4 regions of the Burkholderia sp. BCC1996 genome follow, and region 4 is predicted to be linked to each of the others. Evidence: predicted binding sites of a transcription regulator. Region 4 holds the regulator's gene; each other region holds the start of a gene.
What was found. The regulator LexA, encoded in region 4, represses DNA repair genes until DNA is damaged. The targets are predictions, from matches to a motif close to ACTGTATNNNNATACAGT.
Positions count from the first base shown of each region.

Region 1: U4Z64_RS03490 (DUF2471 family protein) is a predicted target of LexA. The motif match lies at 1,629-1,646, and genes of this name have one in related genera.
Region 2: recA (recombinase RecA) is a predicted target of LexA. The motif match lies at 1,931-1,948, and genes of this name have one in related genera.
Region 3: imuA (translesion DNA synthesis-associated protein ImuA) is a predicted target of LexA. The motif match lies at 1,654-1,671, and genes of this name have one in related genera.

Region 1 is NZ_CAJPHM010000002.1:312,845-317,038, forward strand. It holds gene U4Z64_RS03480 (NAD(P)H-dependent oxidoreductase) at 1-436, opposite strand, end outside; gene U4Z64_RS03485 (LysR family transcriptional regulator) at 523-1,416, shown strand; gene U4Z64_RS03490 (DUF2471 family protein) at 1,709-2,119, shown strand; gene U4Z64_RS03495 (NADPH-dependent 2,4-dienoyl-CoA reductase) at 2,144-4,177, opposite strand.
Region 2 is NZ_CAJPHM010000008.1:149,549-153,742, reverse strand. It holds gene recX (recombination regulator RecX) at 1-785, opposite strand, end outside; gene recA (recombinase RecA) at 785-1,855, opposite strand; gene U4Z64_RS14165 (response regulator transcription factor) at 2,046-2,774, shown strand; gene U4Z64_RS14160 (sensor histidine kinase) at 2,792-4,194, shown strand, end outside.
Region 3 is NZ_CAJPHM010000003.1:57,202-61,395, reverse strand. It holds gene hisC (histidinol-phosphate transaminase) at 1-580, shown strand, start outside; gene hutC (histidine utilization repressor) at 665-1,432, shown strand; gene imuA (translesion DNA synthesis-associated protein ImuA) at 1,685-2,392, shown strand; gene U4Z64_RS04465 (DNA polymerase Y family protein) at 2,325-3,830, shown strand; gene U4Z64_RS04460 (error-prone DNA polymerase) at 3,837-4,194, shown strand, end outside.
Region 4 is NZ_CAJPHM010000017.1:40,958-45,151, reverse strand. It holds gene U4Z64_RS23890 (sulfate ABC transporter substrate-binding protein) at 97-1,134, opposite strand; gene lexA (transcriptional repressor LexA) at 1,399-2,046, shown strand; gene U4Z64_RS23880 (hypothetical protein) at 2,073-2,411, shown strand; gene U4Z64_RS23875 (DUF2939 domain-containing protein) at 2,441-3,133, shown strand; gene U4Z64_RS23870 (universal stress protein) at 3,228-3,725, opposite strand; gene U4Z64_RS23865 (hypothetical protein) at 3,724-3,888, shown strand; gene nodI (nodulation factor ABC transporter ATP-binding protein NodI) at 4,053-4,194, shown strand, end outside.

The DNA of each region.
Region 1 (4,194 bases), on a different contig from region 4:
GTTTGCCGGCCAGCGAACCTTCGCCGTAACGGTCGCCCCAGTGCAGGTCGGAATGCTCGCCGACGCCGTACGCGAAGCCGTACGCATACACGCGCTCGACCCAGCCCTTCATGATCGCCGGCATCGAGAACCACCACAGCGGAAACTGCAGGATCACCGCGTCGGCCCACTTCAGCTTGTCCTGCTCGCGCGCGATGTCGTCGCGCTGCGTGCCCGTCTCGAACGCGCGCTTCGAATCGCGTGCGGGATCGAAGCGCGCATCGGGCGCACGGTCGGTCACGTCATCCGCGTCGAACACGGCCTTCCAGTTCATCGCATACAGATCGGTCACCTGCACGGCATGGCCTGCCGCTTCGAGATGCTCGACCGCGAAATCCCGCAACGCACCGTTCAGCGAGCGCGGTTCGGGATGGGCGTAGACGATCAGCACGTTCATGTTCACTGCTCCGTTGATGGAATGACTGCAGGATGCTGCCGCCAACGGTATATTGGAAATGAATTCCCGATATTCCAGGTATAGCCGTGAACAATCTCAGACGACTGGATCTGAACCTGCTGGTCACGCTCGACGTGCTGCTCGCCGAGCACAACGTCACGCGGGCGGCCGAGAAACTGAACATGTCGCAGCCGTCGGTCAGCGTGCAGCTGCAAAAACTGCGCGACCTGTTCGGCGATCCGCTGTTGCTGCCGGGGCCGCGAGGAATGCGGCCGACCGCGCGCGCGGAAACGCTGCGCGAGCCGCTGCGAGATGCGCTCGAAGCAGTCGAACGCGCGGTGCTGACGGCCACGCCGTTCGATCCGGCAACCGCGACGAATACGTGGCGCGTGGCCGCAACCGACTACGGCGAATCGACGATCGTGCTGCCCGCGCTGAACACGCTGCGCTCGGCTGCGCCCGCGACGCGCCTCGCCGTCGTCGAACTCGTGCCGCCGCGCATCGAGCAGGACGCCGAGCGAAACGGTATCGACCTGGCCTTCCACACGACAGACGGTTCGCCGGAAGGGATGCGTCGCCTGCCGCTGTTCGTCGAACGTTACGTGCTGGTCGGCCGCGCCGGTCATCCGAAACTGAAGCGCCGCCCGACGCTCGCGCAGTTCGGCGCGCTGGAACACGTGATCGTGTCGCCCGACGGCGGCGGCTTCTTCGGCGTGACGGACGAAGCGCTCGCCAAAGCCGGCGCCACGCGGCGCGTGGTGCTGTCGGTGCCGCATTTTCTGTTCGTGATGACGGCCGTCGCCACAACCGACCTCGTGGCGATGCTGCCCGAGCGGCTGGTGCGCAACACGCCCGCATTGCGCGTCGTGGAGGCGCCGGTCGAGGTGCCCGGCTACGAGATGTCGATGCTGTGGCACGAGCGCGTGCATCGCGATCCGGCGCATCGATGGCTGCGGGAGACGATTGCCGCGTCGGTGTAGCTCGCCAGACGGGCGGTCGGCGCAGTGAGGCCACCGCGAGGTTCCGAGACACGACGTGCGCAGCGCGATGCAGCGAAGAGCACGGAGCAGAAACGGGCTTCTGACTAATGCGGTTTCATGCGTCCGCCGCCCTCGCCGCTCGCCCGAATCCGCTCACCCGAAGCCGGTCGCCGCACGAACACAATCATTCAGCACTTGAAACCGCCTCGAACACTGTATATATTTACAGTACTTTTGTACCATTTGACCCGAATTCCGTCACCCATGACGGACGGACTTTTGTGAGGCGACCATGTTCCAGTCATCCGCATTCGATCCCGAGCAACCCGGCTTCAACCCCGTCCACTTCGAGCGTGCCGCGCGGCAAGCGGTCGTCGATCTTCAGCGTGTCGTCGGCGGCCCTGCGCAGCGGGCGCTCGGCTTGCGGCGCCGCAGCCATCCGGCCGCAGTCCGCACGATGAGCTGGCAGGCGCTGCTGAATGTCGAGGAGCTGGCGTTCTCGAACACCGGCTTCCTGAACCGTAACGATCCGATGGTCGTCGACGCCTTCATTCGGCTGCGCGACAGCCGGATGGTCGCCGCGGACGTCGAGGAAGCCGTCGACTGGAAGCGCGACGACGACGATCTGCCCGCCGTCTATCTGATCGTCAAGGCGATGCTGGAAGCGGAAGAGCGCGAGACACAACGCGTCGAGATGGAGTGACGGCGGCGCCTCGCGGCCGTACCGTTACAGCCGCGCCGCGAGCCGCGCGCCCTGATCGATCGCCCGCTTCGCATCGAGCTCGGCCGCCAGTTCCGCGCCGCCGATCAGATGCACGGAGCGTCCGGCCGCCTGCAGCGGCGCGAACAGCGCGCGCTGCGGCTCCTGCCCCGTGCACAACACGATCGTGTCGGCTTCGATCAGTTCGTGATCGGTGCGCTGCTCGCCGTACGACACGTGCAGCCCGCGCGCATCGATCAGTTCGTAGTTCACGCCGCCGATCATCTTCACCTGCTTCATCTTCAGCGTCGCGCGGTGAATCCAGCCGGTCGTCTTGCCGAGCCCCTTGCCGAGCGGCGCGGCCTTGCGCTGCAGCAGCGTCACTTCGCGAGCGGGCGCCGCGACCTGCGCGCGCGTCACGCCGCCGCGCGTCGCGGCCGGATCGGTCACGCCCCACTCCGCTTTCCACTCTTCCAGATCGAGCGTCGGCGACTCGCCGTCCTGCACCAGATACTCGGCGACATCGAAGCCGATGCCGCCCGCGCCGACCACCGCGACACGCCGGCCGACCGGCTGCCTGCCGGCGAGCACGTCGATATAGCTGAGCACATTCGGCCCGTCCTGGCCGGGAATCTTCGGGTCGCGCGGCGCCACGCCGGTCGCGAGCACGATCTCGTCGTAGCCGCCCGCGATCAGTTCGCTCGCATCGACGCGGCGGTTCAGGTGCAGGTTCACGCCGGTCAGCTCGACCTGCCGGCCGAAATAACGCAGCGCTTCGTCGAACTCCTCCTTGCCCGGAATCCGCTTCGCCATGTTGAACTGGCCGCCGATCTCCGCTGCCGCGTCGAACAGGTCGACGTGGTGGCCGCGCTGCGCGAGCACGGTCGAGCATGCAAGCCCGGCCGGCCCGGCGCCGACCACCGCAATGCGCTTCGGCTGCTGCACGCGCGTATAGATCAGCTCGGTCTCGTGGCAGGCGCGCGGGTTCAGCAGGCACGACGCGATCTTGTTCCTGAACGCGTGGTCGAGACACGCCTGGTTGCAGCCGATGCAGGTGTTGATCTCGTCGGCGCGGCCCTGCGCGGCCTTGACGACGAACTCGGCATCCGCGAGCAGCGGACGCGCCATCGACACCATGTCCGCGCAGCCGTCCGCAAGGATCTGCTCGGCCACTTCCGGCCGGTTGATCCGGTTGGTCGTCACGAGCGGAATGCCGACCTCGCCCTTCATCTTCTTCGTCACCCACGCGAACGCGCCGCGCGGCACCGACGTCGCGATCGTCGGCACGCGTGCCTCGTGCCAGCCGATCCCGGTGTTGATGATGGTCGCGCCCGCGCGCTCGACGGCCTTCGCGAGCTGCACGGTCTCGCTCCAGTCGCTGCCGTCGGGAATCAGGTCGAGCATCGACAGCCGGTAGATCAGGATGAAGTCGCGGCCGACCGCTTCGCGCGTGCGCTCGATGATCTCGATCGGCAGGCGGATCCGGTTCTCGTACGAACCGCCCCACTGGTCGGTGCGCTTGTTCGTATGCATCGAGATGAACTGGTTGATCAGGTAGCCCTCGGAGCCCATGATCTCGACGCCGTCGTAACCGGCCTCGCGCGCGAGCTGCGCGCAGCGGACGAATGCTCGAATCTGCCGCTCCACGCCGCTTGCGCTGAGTTCGCGCGGCGCGAACGGCGAAATCGGCGACTTGATCTTCGACGGCGCGACCGCGAACGGGTGGTAGCCGTAGCGGCCGGTATGCAGGATCTGCAGCGCGATCTTGCCGTCGTCCGCATGCACGGCGTCGGTGATCACGCGATGGCGCCGCGCGCCGGCCGACGTCATCAGCGTGCCGCCGAACGGCTTGGTCCAGCCGGCCACGTTCGGCGCGAAGCCGCCGGTCACGATCAGGCCGACGCCGCCGCGTGCGCGTTCGGCGAAATAGTCGGCGAGCCGCGGCAGCGTCTTGCGGCTGTCCTCGAGGCCCGTATGCATCGACCCCATCAGCACGCGATTCTTCAGCGTGGTGAAGCCGAGGTCGAGCGGCGCGAGCAGATGGGGAAACGAAGTCGTCATGATGATCCTGCCGGTAA
Region 2 (4,194 bases), on a different contig from region 4:
GCCTGCTTCGCGCGCTCGGCGGGCGTTTGCGGCAGTGCACCGAATTTCTTGCGCCAGACGGCCTGCGCGCGCGTCCACTCGGTCTCGCGCAACTGCGCATTCACTTCCTCGACGAGGTTGTCGCCGACCGCATGGCGCTTCAGTTCGCTGACGATGCGCGCGACGCCGACGCGCGATGCGCGGCGATGCACGAGGCTCTCGGCAAAGCGTGCATCGGACAGCCAGCCTTCCTGTTCCAGCGCATCGAGCACCGGCTCGACCGATTCGTCCTCGCCGACGTACGGCGCGAGCTTGCGCGCGAGTTCGGCGCGGCTGTATTCGCGCCGTGACAGATAGCCGAGTGCGCGGCCCTTCAGCGAACGCGGCGGTTTCGACGACTTGCGCCCGGTGGCGCCGGCCTCGTCGCCGGAAGCAGCGCTGCCTGAACCGCCGGCCGCACGGCGTGTGCGACGCGGATGCTGGCTGCTGCGCGTATACACATCTTCCTTGACCGACGCCGCCGCATCGGCTGCGCGCTCGCCCGGGAAGCCGACACCGGACACGCGACGGCGCGACCGGTCGTGCGCGTCGAACGATTCGTCGTCGTCGAACGGATCGACCGGTGCGGTGATCTCAAACGAAACGAGGGCATCGTCGGATGCCCTCGTCGCGGTGCGGTGCGCGGACTGACTGCCCGCGCCCCGCCGGTCGGCACCCGAGGATGCGGCTCGCCGGCCGGAGCGGCCCGCCGTGTCGGGCGCGTCGCTCGGGTCCGGTTCGCCAGCGTGACCTCGGCGCCCGACCATCACTCTTCTTCGTCCATCGCCTCGGCTTCGTCGACTACGCCATCGGGCATCGCGGCAACGCCGAGCGACTCGCGAATGCGGTTTTCGATCTCGCGGGCGATTTCCGGGTTCTCGCGCAGGAATTCACGCGCGTTGTCCTTGCCCTGGCCGATCTTCTCGCCGTTGTAGCTGTACCAGGCGCCGGCCTTGTCGACGATCTTCGCCTGCACGCCGAGATCGATGATCTCGCCCTGGCGCGAAATGCCTTCGCCGTACAGGATGTCGAAGATCGCTTCGCGGAACGGCGGCGACACCTTGTTCTTGACGACCTTCACGCGGGTTTCGTTGCCGATCACCTCGTCGTTCTTCTTGATCGAGCCGATCCGGCGGATATCCAGACGCACCGACGAGTAGAACTTCAGCGCGTTGCCGCCCGTCGTGGTTTCCGGGTTGCCGAACATCACGCCGATCTTCATCCGGATCTGGTTGATGAAGATCACGAGGCAGTTCGTGCGCTTGATCGTGCCGGTCAGCTTGCGCAGCGCCTGCGACATCAGACGAGCCTGCAGGCCCGGCAGCGAATCGCCCATCTCGCCTTCGATTTCGGCCTTCGGCACGAGCGCCGCGACCGAGTCGATGACGATCATGTCGATCGAGCCCGAGCGCACCAGCGCGTCGGTGATTTCGAGCGCCTGCTCGCCGGTGTCCGGCTGCGAGATCAGCAGCTCCGGCACGTTCACGCCGAGCTTCGCTGCATATTGGACGTCGAGCGCGTGCTCGGCGTCGATGAACGCTGCGGTGCCGCCCAGCTTCTGCAGCTCGGCGATGACCTGCAGCGTGAGCGTGGTTTTACCCGACGATTCCGGACCGTAAATCTCGACCACCCGGCCGCGCGGCAGACCGCCGACGCCGAGCGCGATATCGAGACCCAGCGAGCCCGTGGAGACGACCTGGATGTCTTCGGCCGCTTCGCCGTCGCCCATCCGCATGATCGACCCTTTGCCGAACTGCTTCTCGATCTGCGCGAGTGCGGCCGCCAGCGCCTTGCTCTTCTCGGCGGTCATCCCGGAGCCCTTCTTGCTATCTTCCATGAATCGTCCTTTGCTATGATGAGCAGCGTCTGTCAGAGGCGCGCCCGCTTTCAAGCGCTGCCCACGAATGCAGACACTGTATAAAAAAACAGTGTTTTATGCAAGCCCGCAATGCAGGCTGCGTTGTACACGGATAACTTCGGAGACAGCCGCGCCGGCGCGCACGCCCCGCCGGCCATCGGTCAGCAACATGCGAATTCTCATCGCCGAAGACGACAGCATACTCGCGGACGGCCTCACCCGGTCACTCCGCCAATCGGGCTATGCGGTCGACCACGTGAAGAACGGCATCGAGGCCGATACCGCGCTGTCGATGCAGTCCTTCGACCTGCTGATCCTCGATCTCGGGCTGCCCAAGATGTCCGGGCTCGACGTGCTGAAGCGCCTGCGCGCGCGCAATTCCAACCTCCCCGTGCTGATCCTGACCGCCGCCGACAGCGTCGACGAGCGCGTGAAGGGGCTCGACCTCGGCGCGGACGACTACATGGCCAAGCCGTTCGCGCTCAACGAGCTCGAGGCGCGCGTGCGCGCGCTGACCCGGCGCGGCGCGGGCGGCGGCCCGACCGTCGTGCGCCACGGCTCGCTCGCGTTCGACCAGGTCGGCCGCATCGCGTATGCGAACGAACGCGTGCTCGATCTGTCCGCGCGCGAGCTCGGGCTGCTCGAAGTGCTGCTGCAGCGCATCGGCCGGCTCGTGTCGAAGGAGCAGCTCGTCGACCATCTGTGCGAATGGGGCGAGGAAGTCAGCAACAACGCGATCGAAGTGTACGTGCACCGGCTGCGCAAGAAGATCGAGCCGAGCGGCGTGCGGATTTCCACCGTGCGCGGCCTCGGCTACTGCCTCGAGAAAGTCGCGCCCGCGGCGCCGGCCGACGCGGCCGCGCCCCAGCCCGCGGCGGCCGGCACGCCGCTGCGCTGAACCCGGCCGTCGCCGCGATGGCCACGCCGGCCCATTCCCGCCATCCGACCGGCGAGCCATCGTCCGCCGCCGACGCCGTGCGCGACGCGCGCTACGAGAACCCGTTCGCGCCGCCCGACGAAACCGATACGCCCGAGGCCGCGCGACCGCGCTCGCTGTTCGGCGAAATCCTCGACTGGATGCTCGCGCCGCTCCTGCTGCTGTGGCCGATGAGCATCGCCGTCACCTATCTCGTCGCGAAAACGATCGCGAACGGCCCGTTCGACCGCGCGCTCGAGACCAACGCGTACGTGCTCGCGCGGCAGATCCATCCGGTCAACGGCGTCGCCGAGCTGACGCTGCCGCAGCAGACGCGCGACTTCCTGCGCGCGGACAACGTCGACAGCGTTTACTTCCAGGTGCTCGGCACGCGCGGCGAGCTGGTCGCGGGCGAGGCCGACATGCCGCTGCCGCGCGACGAGGACCGCCCGCCGCCGGGCGTCGTCGTGTTCCGCGACGACCTGCTGCGCGGCAACGACGTGCGCGTCGCGTATACGACCGTCGCGCTGCCGGAGTCGAGCAGCACGCAGCCCGTGCTCGTGCAGGTCGGCGAGACGCTCGACAAGCGCAACGCGCTCGCGAACGACATCATCAAGGGCGTGATCCTGCCGCAGTTCGTGATCCTGCCGCTCGCGATCCTGCTCGTCTGGTTCGGGCTGTCGCGCGGGCTCGCGCCGCTCAACGCGCTGCAGGCGCACATCCGCGCGCGGCGGCCCGACGACCTGTCGCCCGTCGAGGCGCAGCGCGCGCCGCCCGAGATCGAGCCGCTCGTCACGTCGTTCAACGACCTGCTCGCGCGCCTCGAACAGAACATGGCGCTGCAGAAGCGCTTCATCGCCGACGCCGCGCACCAGATGAAGACGCCGCTCGCGGGGCTGCGCACGCAGGCCGAGTTCGCGTTGCGCCATCCCGTGCCGCCCGACGTCCAGCGTTCGCTCGAGCAGATCGCGACGAGCTCCGAGCAGGCAGCCCGGCTCGTCACGCAGCTGCTCGCGCTCGCGCGCGCCGAGAACCGCGCGAGCGGGCTGACCTTCGAGCCGGTCGAGATCGGGGCGCTCGCGCGCCGCACGGTGCGCGACTGGGTGCAGGCCGCGCTCGCGAAGCGCATGGACCTCGGCTACGAAGGCCCGGAGGACGATACGCCGCTCGACGTCGACGGCAATCCCGTGATGCTGCGCGAGATGCTCGGCAACCTGGTCGACAACGCGATCCGCTACACGCCCGAAGGCGGCCGCATCACGGTGCGCGTGCGGGCCGAGCCAGCGGCGCGGCGCGTGCATCTCGAAGTGGAGGATACGGGCCCCGGCATCCCGGCCGGCGAACGCGAGCGCGTGGTCGAGCGCTTCTACCGGATCCTCGGCCGCGAAGGCGACGGCAGCGG
Region 3 (4,194 bases), on a different contig from region 4:
GACGCCGTCTGACGTCGAGCGAATCGTCGCGACGGCCGGCAAGGATCGTCTCGTCGTACTCGACGAAGCGTATATCGATTACGTGGCGCCGTCCTTGCGGGTCGATGCGACGTCGCTCGTCGCGCGTTATCCGTACCTGGTCGTCGCTCGTACGTTCTCGAAAGCTTATGGACTCGCATCGCTGCGTATTGGCTATGGTGTGATGAGCGCGGACATGGCCGATATGGTCGCGCGTATCCGGCCGACATTCAGCGTGAATGCATTGGCACAGCGCGCCGCTTCGGCGGCCCTCGCGGACCGCGAATTTCTGCGTCGCACGCAGGAGAGCAATCGCGCCGGGATCGCACAGATTGCCGGCGCGCTCGAGGCGCGCGAACTCGAATACATTCAGACGCACGCAAACTTCATCGCGATTCGTCTTCCCGATGCGAAATCCGCGACGCAGCGGTTGCTTGAGAAGGGCGTTGTGGTCCGGCCGCTTGGCGCGTACCGGCTCGACGATTTCATTCGCGTGACGATCGGAACGGACGAGGAGAATCGCATCTTCCTCGACGCGCTGTTCGGCGAGCGAAGCGATTGAATGCCGACGCCGTACGCCGCCGCCGGCGGGTCGGCACTGCGACAACCGGTTACGTTGACCATCCAGACGGGATTTCACAACACAATGCTTAAAGCAGGCGTGCCGTTTCAGCAGATCAAGACGATTGTCCGGGATAAGGTGAGGGCAGGCGAATGGAATACAGGTGATCGCATTCCATCCGAGGTCGACTTGGCGACGACGTATGGAGTCGCACGCATGACGGTCAACCGGGCGTTGCGGGAACTGACCGAAGAGGGCGTGCTCGAGCGCGTGGCGGGCATCGGCACGTTTGTCGCGGTGAGCAAGCCGAAATTGAACCTGCTGGTGATTACGCACATCCGTGACGAAATTCGGGCGTGCGGGCACGACTATTCCTGTCGCGTCGTGATGCAGCGGCCGGAATTCGCACCTCCCGAAATCGCCGGCGCGTTTGGTATCGAGCCCAACGCGCCGATCTTTCGCTTGATATGCGTGCACCTGGACAATGGCCGACCGCTTCAGCTCGAAGATCGCTATGTGAACCCGGCTGCCGCGCCGGCGTTTCTCGCGCAGGACTTTACGGTCGAGCCGCCGTCGGAATATCTGTTCAACAATATTTCCCATCACGAACTCGAGATCGAGCACGTTGTCGATGCGGCACATCCGTCGGAGGCGCAGGCGCTTCTGCTGGAGATCGAGGTCAACGAACCGTGTCTCATTCTTACGCGCCGAACCTGGACTGCTGGCGTTCCCGTCACGTTCGCACGCTTTTTTCATCCGGCCCATCGCTATAGCCTGGGATCGCGATTCAGGCCTGGCCCATTGAACCCGCAAGCGCGGGCGACAGGCCGGCAGCCCGATGTTTCGAAGTGAAAGGGATGCAGCAGGCGGCGGATTCGAGCGGACGGTTTGCGCCGCAGGCTGCCGCATCCGGTCGGCGATCGCGTGCCCGAGGCCCGCATCAAGCTCACGCCGTGCGCGTTTGTGCGGCGGGCGCGCCGGATCATGATGAACGTCCTGGCCGCCTCCATGCTTCCCTCTGACAAAACCCCCGTTTCGTACTAGTACTGTGCGACATGAACGCATTGCCATATACTGTATATCCATACAGTTGTGGGTGGCGTCATGCTCGCATCCTCCATTTCTCCCGAATCCCTCCATCCGTCCCTCTGGCGCGGCTCGCAGCTCGCGCGCGGCGATTCGCGCACGATCGACACGGGTTTCGCGCCGCTGTCCGCCGAGCTGCCGGGCGGCGGCTGGCCGGTCGGCGGGCTCGTCGAACTGCTGGCCGCGCAGCCGGGCTGCGGCGAGATGCGGCTGCTCGCGCCGGCGCTCGCGCGCACCGTCAGCGCGCGGCGGCCGCTCGCGCTCGTCGCGCCGCCGCAGTCGCCGCATGCGACCGCGCTGGCCGCGCTCGGCGTGCCGGCCGACGCGCTGCTGTGGCTGCGCGCGGGCAGCCGCACCGATGCGTTGTGGGCCGCCGAGCAGGCGCTCAGGACCGGCTGCTGCGGTGCGCTGCTGCTCTGGCAGGACGCGCGGCCCGATGCGCTGCGCCGCCTGCATCTCGCGGCCGCGCGCACCGGCGACACGCTGTTCGTGATGCTGCGCCCGCTGTCGGCGGCCAAACAGCCGTCGCCGGCCGTGCTGCGCGTCGCGCTGCATCCGGTGCCGGGCGGCGTGTCGCTCGACATCGTCAAGCGTCGCGGGCCCGCGCGCGGCGAGCCGCTCGCGCTCGATTTGCCGTCGCCCATCGTGGAGAGCCGCTATGCGCGTCTTGCTCGGCATCCATCTGCCGCGCCTGCCGCTCGACGTGTGCGCCCCGCCGCCGTCTGACGGCGCGGCGGACGGCGCAGGCGACGCAGACGACGCAGGCTGCGCGGTGCTCGAGCAGGGTGTCGTGCTGATTGCCGACGCGCCGGCGCGCCGGCAGGGCGTGCGCGCGGGCATGAAGCGCGGCGGCGTGCTGACGCTTTCGCCCGACACGCGGCTCGTCGAACGCGATCCCGCCCGCGAGGCCGATGCGCTGCGCGCGGTCGCGCTCGCGTTGCTGCGCTTCTCGCCGTGCGTCGCGCTCGACGACGAAGCGACGCTGATCGTCGACGTCGGCCCGAGTCTGCGCCTGTTCGGCGGCCTGCCGTCGCTGTGCCGCCGGGTGCGCGCGACGCTCGCGGCGCTCGGCTATGCGGCGCGCCTGTCCGCCGCGCCGACCGGGCGCGGCGCGTGGCTGCTCGCGCGCATGTCGGCGCGTGCGCGTATCCGGCGCCGCGTGGCCGGGCCGGCTTCGCTCGTTCGTACGCTCGATCGCTTGCCGTGCGTGTTGCTGCCCGACGCGCGCCCGTATGCGGGCTGGTTCGACGGCCTCGGCTGCCGCACGCTCGCCGATCTGCGCCGCCTGCCGCGCGCGGGGCTGCAGCGGCGCTGCGGTCCCGCGCTGCTGGCCGCGCTCGATCGTGCGTACGGCGATGCGGTCGAGCCGCTCGCGTGGATGGCGGTGCCGCCCGTGTTCGACGTGCGGCTCGAATTGCCGGAGCGCGTCGAATACGCGGAAGCCGTGCTGTTCGCCGCGCGGCGGCTCGTCGTGCAGCTCTGCGGATGGCTGGCCGCGCGGCAGCTGTCGCTGGCCGCGATGACGTTCGAGCTCGAACACGAGCGCGGCCGCCAGGCCGTGCCGCCGACGCCGCTCGAACTCGCGTTCGCCGCGCCCGTGCGCGACGAGACGCACTTCATGCGGCTGCTCGGCGAGCGGCTCGCGCGCGTCGAATTGCCGGCCGCGGTGATCGCGGTGCGGCTGAAGGCCACGCGCGTCGAATCGGTCGCACCACCGGCCGACGATCTCTTCCCCGAGCCGGGCGGCACGCGCGAGACGCGCGCGCGGCTGTTCGAACTGCTGGTCGCGCGGCTCGGTGCGGATAACGTGCTGCGCGCGGCGCCGGTGGCCGACTATCGGCCCGAAGCCGCGAACCGCTGGCTGCCGTTCGATGCGCCGGCGGGCAAGCCGGCTGACGGACTGCCGGCTGCGCCGCCGCGTCCCGCGTGGCTGCTGGCCGAGCCGCTGCCGTTGCTGATGCGCGGGGAGCGGCCGGTATTTCATACGCCGCTGAGAATGATGTCGTCGCCCGAACGGATCGAGGCAGGGTGGTTCGACGGTCAGCACGTGGCGCGCGATTATTGCGTCGCGCAGGACGAAGAGGGCGCGTGCTATTGGGTGTTCAGGGAGCGGACGGGGAGCGAGGCCGAACCGCACTGGTTCCTGCACGGCCTGTTCGGGTGAGCGGCGATGGTTGCGGAATTCGGTTTGCTGCCCGATTACGCGGAGTTGTTCTGCCGCTCGAACTTCTCGTTCCTGCATGGCGCGTCGCATGCGGAGGAACTGGTCGAGCGCGCGGTGGAACTCGGCTATCGAGGGATCGCGATTACCGACGAATGCTCGCTCGCCGGCGCGCCGCGCATGTATGTCGCGGCAAAAGCGCAAGGGCTGCCGCTCGTCATCGGTTCGTATTTCGACGTCACGCCGGATGAAGTCGCCCCGGGTCACGATCCGGGCCCCGGGGCGTTCGGACTCGTGTTGCTGGCGCAGAACCGCGAGGGCTACGGCAACCTGTCCGAGCTGATTTCATGGCGGCGGATGGAGGCGC
Region 4 (4,194 bases):
ACGCAAACGCCGGCGCGGGGAGTCGCGCCGGCGGGCCGTCGGGGATGCGGCGCGCTGTCGTGGCGCGCCGCTGTCGTTGTGGTTTGCTGCCTGGCGTTACTGCGGCTTGTAGATCGAGTCGAACACGCCGCCGTCCGCGAAATGCGTCTTCTGCGCGTTCGTCCAGCCGCCGAACGTGTCGTCGACCGTGTACAGCTTCAGCTTCGGAAACTGCTTCGTCAGGTCCGCCGGCACGTTCTTCGAACGCGGACGATAGTAGTTGCGCGCCGCGATTTCCTGGCCCTGCGGGCTGTACAGGAAATTCAGGTAGGCCTCGGCCAGCTTGCGCGTGCCCTTCTTGTCGACCACCTTGTCGACCACGGCAACGGGCGGCTCGGCCAGGATGCTCACCGACGGCACGACGATCTCGAACTTGTCGGTGCCGAATTCCTTGATCGACAGGAACGCCTCGTTCTCCCACGCGATCAGCACGTCGCCGATCCCGCGCTGCACGAAGCTCGTCGTCGCACCGCGCGCGCCCGAGTCGAGCACGCCCGCGTTCTTGTAGAGCTTCGTCACGAATTCCTTCGCGCTCTGCTCGTTGCCGCCCGGCTTGTGGACCGCGTATGACCATGCGGCCAGGTAGTTCCAGCGCGCCCCACCCGACGTCTTCGGGTTCGGCGTGACGATCGAGATGCCCGGCTTGGTCAGGTCATCCCAGTCCTTGATCCCTTTCGGGTTGCCCTTGCGCACCAGGAACACGATCGTCGACGTGTACGGCGATGCGTTGTCGGGCAGGCGCTTCTGCCAGTCCTTGTTGACGAGCCCCTTGTTGGCGATCGCGTCGATGTCGTAGGCGAGCGCCAGCGTCACGACGTCGGCCTGCAGGCCGTCGAGCACCGAGCGCGCCTGCGCGCCCGAGCCGCCGTGCGACTGCTTGAAGTTGACCGTCTCGCCCGTCTGCGCCTTCCACGCCTTGCCGAACGCCTGGTTGAAGTCCTGGTACAACTCGCGCGTCGGGTCGTAGGACACGTTCAGGAACGTCGTATCGGCCTGGGCGTGCGTCGCGACGCCCAGCGCCGCCGCCGCGCCCAGCGCGAGTGTTGCGATCAGGCGGCCCACTCCGCCCACCAGCCCCGTATTGCGCTTCGCCATCCTTGGTTCTCCAGTGTTGTCGGTATTGCGATGTCGGGCCAGTCTAGCGAACGGGTTACATGATTAAAAATAATCGTTCCTTATTTTTTAATACTCAAAAGTGCTAACGCAGACGGGATGGACGGTTGAGGCAGATGAACCGGCGTCCGGGCGTCGCGAAATCACGTCGGAACCGGCGCGATCACGTCGAACCTCAAGTAACACTTGAAATTCGCGAAGTACTGTATAAAAATACAGCTCACTGTCTATCCATACAGTTCAGCCATGACCAAACTCACCGCCCGTCAGCAGCAAGTGTTCGACTTGATCCGCCGCGCGATCGAGCGCTCCGGTTTCCCGCCCACGCGCGCCGAGATCGCGGCAGAGCTGGGCTTCAGCTCGCCGAATGCGGCCGAGGAACACCTCCGTGCGCTGGCGCGCAAAGGGGTGATCGAGCTGGCCGCCGGCGCGTCGCGCGGCATCCGCCTGCTCGGCATTGACGACGCCCCCCATCAGTTCACGCTGCCGCATGCCGGCCTGATGCAACTGTCGCTGCCGCTCGTCGGCCGGGTGGCGGCCGGTAGCCCGATCCTCGCGCAGGAGCACATCTCGCAGCATTACGCGTGCGATCCCGCGCTGTTCACCAGCAAGCCCGACTACCTGCTGAAGGTGCGCGGCCTGTCGATGCGCGACGCCGGCATTCTCGACGGCGACCTCCTCGCCGTGCAGAAGCGCACGGAAGCGAAGGACGGCCAGATCATCGTCGCGCGGCTTGGCGACGACGTCACGGTCAAGCGCCTGATGCGCCGGCCAGGCGGCCTCGAGCTGATCGCGGAGAACCCGGATTACGAAAACATCTTCGTCAAGGCCGGCAGCGCGGAATTCGCGCTGGAAGGCATCGCCGTCGGGCTGATCCGCTCGGGCGAACTCTGACAATCGGTCTCGCTGAGGAGAACATCATGGAACGCCTTTCCCGTTTGCTGCCTTTCCGTCAATTCGGTCGCCTGCGTCACCTGCGCGGCCGCACGCCCTGCGCGCCGCTGTCCGCCGCGGCGCCCGTGGTGAGCCAAGAAGTCGCAGTTGAACGGCAGGCGTCGCTGCTGCCCTCAGCGCTTCCCGCCTTCGCACGGGTCTCGCTGAACGCCGGCCTGCACCACGCGGAACCGGCGCGCCGTGCGCCCGTGCGCGTTTATCACGGCCGGTCGCGCCTGATCATGGTCGGGACGATCGATGCCGTGTGCCGGATGATCGATCGCTGCATCGACGAGGAACGATCGGCCACGCACGGCGGTCTCTGATTGCGGAACCTGTCCGCACCGGAGGCATCGTGACTGGATCTTCGGGCCGCGCGTGGCGGCTCAAGCCCCTGCTGATCGTCGCGCTGGCCGTCGCCGTTTTGGTGGCGATCGGCTATGCGTACGCATCGCCGTATGTCGCGCTCGGTCGCCTGAAATCGGCGATCGATGCGCGCGATGCGCAATCGGTCAGCGAATATGTCGACTTTCCGTCGCTGCGCATCAGCCTGAAGCAGCAGGTCACGGAAGAGTTGATGCACCGGATCGACGCGGTGAAGAAGGACAACCCGTTCGCGGTGATCGGCGCGCTGATCGGCTCTGCATTGATCGGCCCGCTCGTCGATGCGTATGCGACACCGGAAGGCGTCGCGGCGCTGATGAGCGGCATTCCCCCGCGCGGTAATCCGGGCGAGCGGCCACCCGAATGGTCGGGCCCGCCGTCAGGCGGTGCGCCTGGCAGCGCATCGGCCGCACCGCCGGCCAATCCGGCGAGCACACCCGTACCGGGCAGCAATGCCTCGGTCGCGTCCGCGCCGGCCCCCGCATCCGCGCCAGCCGGCCCGGGCGACACGCGCCATCCGCAGCAAACGAGCGCCGGCTACCGGAATATCGATGAATTTGTCGTGACCTATCAGCGCAGTGCCGACGGCACGCGCTATGCGGCGATCTTCCACCGCTTCGGCCTGTTTTCGTGGAAGCTGTCCGCGATCGACCTGCACGCGTGAGCGGTCGCGATCGGGATCGATGCCGCTGCGGCGGCAATGGCGAGCGACCGGCGCGGATCGCAGTAACAACCCGGCCGGTCACACGATCACAGTGTCACTTGCCGCTCGCGGTGGCCGCTTCGCGTTCGCGCGCGATCTCGGCCTTTTGCTCTTCCGCTGACGAACACGCGACCAGAATGCTGCAGTTCACGCGATCGAGCAGTTGCGTATTGCCCGACCCCATCCACCATCTCGACAATCCGCTGCGGCACCGATGGCCGACAACGACGAGGTCGGCCTTCAACTCGGTCGCGAGATTCGCGATTTCGTCGATCGGATAACCGAACGCAAAATGGCCTTCGGCCTGGACGCCACGCTCGCGCAGCCAGTTCACGCCTTCCTGCAGGATCTCGCGCGCGGTTTCCTCGAAGCGGCCGCAGGCGACGTCGGTCAGTAGCCCCGCGCTTTGCGCGATGCTCGAGCGCATGTCGACGACCGAGAGCAAATGCGTTTCCGCCTTCAGGTCCAGCGCGAGATTCGCACCGCACCGCAAGGCCTTGCGTCCTTCGAGCGTGCCGTCGTAGCACAGCAGAATCTTGTTGTAGCTAGCCATGAGACCTCCCTATCGCGACAACGTGCCCTATGCACTCATCATGGTGCGCCGCAATTCCGGACGCAAGGGATGGAAAACGCTGATTCGCCACGCGGGGCGCGTCGGCGATGATGCGGTGCACGATCCGTGCGCGCATGCACCGTCGCGCGCGTGCGCGCCCTGAAGAGACGCAGCCGATGCACTAGAATGGCCCGTTCGTGTCCTCGACGTGCGTTCGCCCCGGTCATGCCCATGTGACACGCATTCGCCCGATCCGTTCGCCGAGCGGCATGCCCATCCGGCCGGCCGCGAAACGCGTCCGCGCCTGCCTACAACGACAACCTGCCCATGTCCGTTGCACCGATCGATTTCCGGAACGTCGAAAAGCGCTATGGCGACAAGCTCGTCGTCAACGGCCTGTCCTTCCACGTGCAGGCCGGCGAATGCTACGGCCTGCTCGGGCCGAACGGCGCCGGCAAGACCACGACGC